Regions from separate parts of the Corynebacterium sp. H130 genome, predicted to be linked through region 2. Evidence: predicted binding sites of a transcription regulator. Region 2 holds the regulator's gene; the other holds the start of a gene.
What was found. Region 2 encodes LexA, which represses DNA repair genes until DNA is damaged. Its sites were predicted from a motif close to CGAACANNTGTTCG; they were not measured.

Region 1 (2,404 bases), on a different contig from region 2:
CCTGCGGGTAACCGAGGGCGCGGCCGGCGTCGCGGATCGCGCCTTTGCGACGGTACGTAATCACGTTCGCCACTTGCGCCGCGTTCTCTCGGCCATACTTCTCATAAACATATTGGATGACTTCCTCGCGACGCCCGGATTCGATGTCGATATCGATGTCCGGCGGGCCGTCACGATCCGGGGAGAGAAAACGCTCGAAGAGCAGCTTGGACTGGATCGGTTCCACTGCGGTGATGCCCAGTACGAAGCACACTGCGGAGTTCGCCGCCGATCCTCGCCCCTGGCACAAAATGTTGCTTTGCCTGCAAAAATCGACCAGATCGGTCACGATGAGGAAATAGCCCGGAAAACCGAGCGTTTCAATTACGGACAGCTCGTACTCGACTTGCTGGCGCGCCCGGTCGTGGATCTCCGCTGAGCGGGAAGCGTAGCGATCATTGAAACGCTCCTCCACCATCCGGCGCAGCCAGGTCATTTCGGTGTGCCCTGCTGGGACGTCCCACAGCGGCAGATTGGGGGCAACGAGGTCGAGCGTGAACGCGCACTGCTGAGCGAGCTCTGCGGTGTAGTCAATGAGATCGTCGGCACCTGGCACCGCTTTCTTAAGAATTTCCTCAGGACGGAGCCATGTTCCGCCCACCGGATGCGCATACGATTCTGCCCGCCCCACATCGAGCCGAAGCTTCAGCGCAGCCTTTGCTGCAGCCAGCCGAGCCTCGGCAAAAGTAGCGGCAGTGGGGACACCACTCAGAATTCCACGGAGTCCGTATTCGGTTTGCGCTTCGCGCAGTTGTGCGATCCGATCCGCGTCTTCCGGCACCATCAACGCCTGATGCTCGAGCACTACATTGCCCGATCCGAACACCTCAATGAGAGAGTCGAGAGCGGGCCACCAACGATGATCGGCAAGAACGACCCAGTGCTCCGCATGCTCCGCCAGAAGTTCCAGCGGCGGATACACGCAAGCATCCTTCTCACCACCAGCCATTCGCGCCTCAGATATAACGCGAGACAGTCTGCGGTACCCCTCCGGGGATCTAGCAAGGACGGTCAATGGGGCGTCGATAAGCGAAAGCTCGGCGCCAAACACCGTACCGATCCCGACCTGCGCAGCCGCCTCAGCAAATTTGACCGCGCCATAGAAACCGTCACGGTCGACGATCCCCAGCGCTGGCATGCCCAGCTGCGCCGCCCGCGCCACCAATGCCTCCGGCTCGGACGCTCCAACGAGAAAGTTATAGGAGCTGCGTGCGTGCAGTTCAGCAAAGTGTCCCAGCGGGCTTGTCGACGCCACAGACTCCGATCCCAGATGAGCGACCGACACCGGGGTCGTAGTCGGTTTACCGCTGAGAATTCGCTCGAGCTTCGACCAGCTGAGCGGTCGCCCGTTGAATCCGCCTCCGTCCCACTCCACAAAACCAATTTAGCACACCTGTTCGACATGGATATATTTCACAAGGGAACATAATCACCCAATAGCGCTAGCCAGGCACCCATCAGCACAAGTTAGCAACAATTAATTATTATCAATTAGAACACCTGAGCTCAATGTGATTACCACTTAGCTTTCAAGAGTATCTAATTTATGCTCTGATAAGTTTCCAACTTGTGATTTCTTAGTTACTATTCCTTTTAGACGCTGTATTTCTTAGGTAGCCCGCTAGGCAGGCACCGCATCACACCACTTTTCTCAAGGCGTCCCCACGTGTGTTCACATTGAAAGGAACTTGGTCGTCAGATCATGTCTCACATCCACTCGGGCCGACGCCGTCGGCTGACAGCGGTGCTATGCGCAACGCTTATCCCATTTAGCTACCTAACAGTTCCTGCACAGGCCCAAGAAGCCCCAGCAGAAAGCATCGAAACCCCAAAGATGCGCATCACCGCCGACAACCTCCAGATGGATGTGGACGGCATGGCTCAGCAGTTCATCATCGGCTACAAGAACCCTGATGAAGGAATGGCACGCATCGCCTCCGAAGAGCGCGAGTCCATCCTGACCGCAGCTGCTGAGAAGGCCGGAACCCGAGCAACAGAAGTGCGACGCATGCACAATGGCGCTTCCGTCGTTGCAACGGACAAGAACCTCACCCCACAGGAAGCCGCAGCATTCCTGGACACGTTGAACCAGCGCCCTGACGTGGCATACGTGCAGGTAGATACCTGGAACTACCCACACGCCACCCGTAACGATTCGCAGTACCCAGATCAGTGGCCAATGCATGACAAGCCTGCCAGCGCCAGCGTTGAGCCTGCGTGGGATCTTGGCTACACCGGTAACGGCGTGACCGTCGCCGTCGTGGACACCGGCATCACCGATCACCCCGATCTCGCCAAGAATGTCGACATCTCCGGTGGCTACGACTTCGTCACCGATGCCACCAAGGCCCGCGACGGCAGCGGT
Region 2 (2,404 bases):
CGAGCTTGCCGTGTCCTTCGAACAGGAACACGAGTACCTGCGTCAAAAGTCGATACGGAAACACGGCGCTGAGATACTCCGCCGTTCCAGGTGGAAGCTGCTGGAACAGCGTGTCGAAAAGCTTTATTGTTAGCAGTACGTGCAGCCTGTGGGAACATCATGGTGGTCATGTGGATTGGGTCCTCTCTGTTAGTGATGCTTTGACTGTAGAAGGCCGGTCAGACACCTACATCAAACATTCGATTAGTTGTTCGATTTACGACTCTATGTTCGATTTTTAGCACGCGCATGTTCGAATGTCTAGTTTTGGCCCAGATTTTCGAAACTTTTCTACTGTTTTCGACAGTCGGGCCATGACACCAGCAGGTTTTATTGTTAGGATCGAACATAAAGTTTCACGAATCGCACACTTTGCACATTGCAAAGCAATCAGAGTGTTCGATAAAACCGCCACCGATCAGCCGCCGAAAAGCACCCCCAAGAGGTAAGAAATGTCGCCCAGCAAGAAGCCTGCACCACAACCACGTCTCACCGACCGCCAACGGCGAATTCTCGAAGTTATTCGCGACGCTGTTGTACTGCGCGGTTACCCGCCAAGCATTAGGGAGATTGGCGATGCCGTAGACCTGCAGTCCACCTCGTCCGTCGCTTATCAACTACGCCAGCTGGAAGAAAAGGGTTTCTTGCGACGCGACCCTAACAAGCCTCGTGCTGTCGACGTGCGGATGATGCCAAACGAAGGCAAGCCGAAGGCTGGCCCAAAGGTGGGCTGGAAGAAAGCCAAGGCCAAGCCAGAGGATGCAACACCACCTAATTTCATTCCGGTGGTCGGCAGCATCGCAGCCGGCAACCCAATTCTTGCCGAACAGAACATTGAGGAGTACTTCCCTCTTCCAGCGGAAATCGTCGGCGACGGCGAGCTGTTTATGCTCCAGGTAGTTGGTCTATCCATGAAGGATGCCGGCATCCTCGATGGCGACTGGGTCGTTGTCCGCTCACAGCCAGTGGCAGAAGAGGGCGAATTCGTAGCAGCGATGATTGATGGTGAAGCAACAGTGAAGGAGTTCCACACCGATTCATCTGGCATTTGGCTTCTCCCTCACAATGACAATTTCTCACCTATCCCTGCCGAACATGCTGAAATCATGGGCAAGGTAGTGTCTGTGCTGCGTAAGCTCTAAGCTTTACCCCCTCACTTTTGGGGGTAAATTCGGTAAGGCTTTCGCCACAGTATGCCCGTTTTGTCCGATCGGGCATTGGTTTTGTGGGAGACTGAACATGAAATATTCAACAATATTCATGAATGTCGCGGCTCCCTGTCAACCCAAATACAGGTCTCCAAGTGGCTTGCCCACCCATGCCGCACACTCCAAGGAGTCCACACATGTACGCGGAAGAGCGCAGACGGCAAATAGCCTCTTTAACTGCGGTTGAAGGTCGAGTTAATGTAACCGAGCTTGCCGAGAAGTTTGGGGTCACTGCCGAGACGGTACGCCGGGACCTTGCCGTACTGGCACACGATGGCATCGTGCACCGGGTTCACGGTGGCGCCGTAGCGACCCAGAGTTTCCTCACCACCGAGTTCAGTCTCGATACCCGCTACAAGTCTGCCTCAGATGCCAAAATGTCTATCGCTCGGGCTGCCCTTGCGTTCCTCCCCGACCGCAACGGCGGCATTTTTCTGGATGCAGGTACAACGATTTCGATATTTGCCGATCTCGTGGCAGAGCAGCCCTACGCGAGCCAATGGTCAATCGTCACCAATTGCCTCTCCATCGCACTCAACCTCGCTAATGCTGGCATCGACGAAGTCCAGCTTCTTGGTGGCACCGTCCGCGGTATCACTCAAGCTGTCGTGGGAGACACTGCCCTACGCACCCTTGCTTTGATGCGGGCCGAAGTCGCTTTCATCGGCACCAACGCCCTCACCCTTGACCACGGCTTGTCCACAGCCGACTCTCAAGAAGCTGCTGTTAAGCGCGCGATGATAACGAACGCCCAACAAGTCGTGGTGCTGTGCGATTCCACCAAACTTGGCAATGATTACCTCGTGAGCTTCGCGGGAATCGACGACATTGACGTAGTCGTTACCGACTCCGGCGCCCCCGCCTCGATTGTGGAAGCGCTTCGGGAGCGTGAAATTCAGGTGGTCATCGCCTCATGATTCTGAGCGTATCCACCACACCAGAGCTTTTTCGCACCTCCACTTTGGCCGCACCCATTTCCTGGAGCGAGACCAATCAACTGGATGACGTAGCTGTGGTCCCAGCCGGAGGTGGCACCAACGTAGCCACCGCGCTCTTCTGTGCTGGTAAAGACACCAAAGTACTGCTTCCAGCACCGGAAGTCAGCCACTACGTTCGCGCCCTCAGCCTCAACGGGGTCCCGTACGAGCTCATCGACG

Region 1: the regulator LexA is predicted to act here: its motif matches at 1,426-1,439, upstream of WG939_RS04415 (error-prone DNA polymerase).

What each region holds. Positions count from the first base shown of each region.
Region 1 covers NZ_JBBHLA010000002.1:180,787-183,190, forward strand. The annotation lists gene WG939_RS04415 (error-prone DNA polymerase) at 1-1,423, opposite strand, end outside; gene WG939_RS04420 (S8 family serine peptidase) at 1,742-2,404, shown strand, end outside.
Region 2 covers NZ_JBBHLA010000001.1:295,743-298,146, forward strand. The annotation lists gene WG939_RS01425 (hypothetical protein) at 1-170, opposite strand, end outside; gene lexA (transcriptional repressor LexA) at 492-1,181, shown strand; gene WG939_RS01435 (DeoR/GlpR family DNA-binding transcription regulator) at 1,385-2,164, shown strand; gene WG939_RS01440 (hypothetical protein) at 2,161-2,404, shown strand, end outside.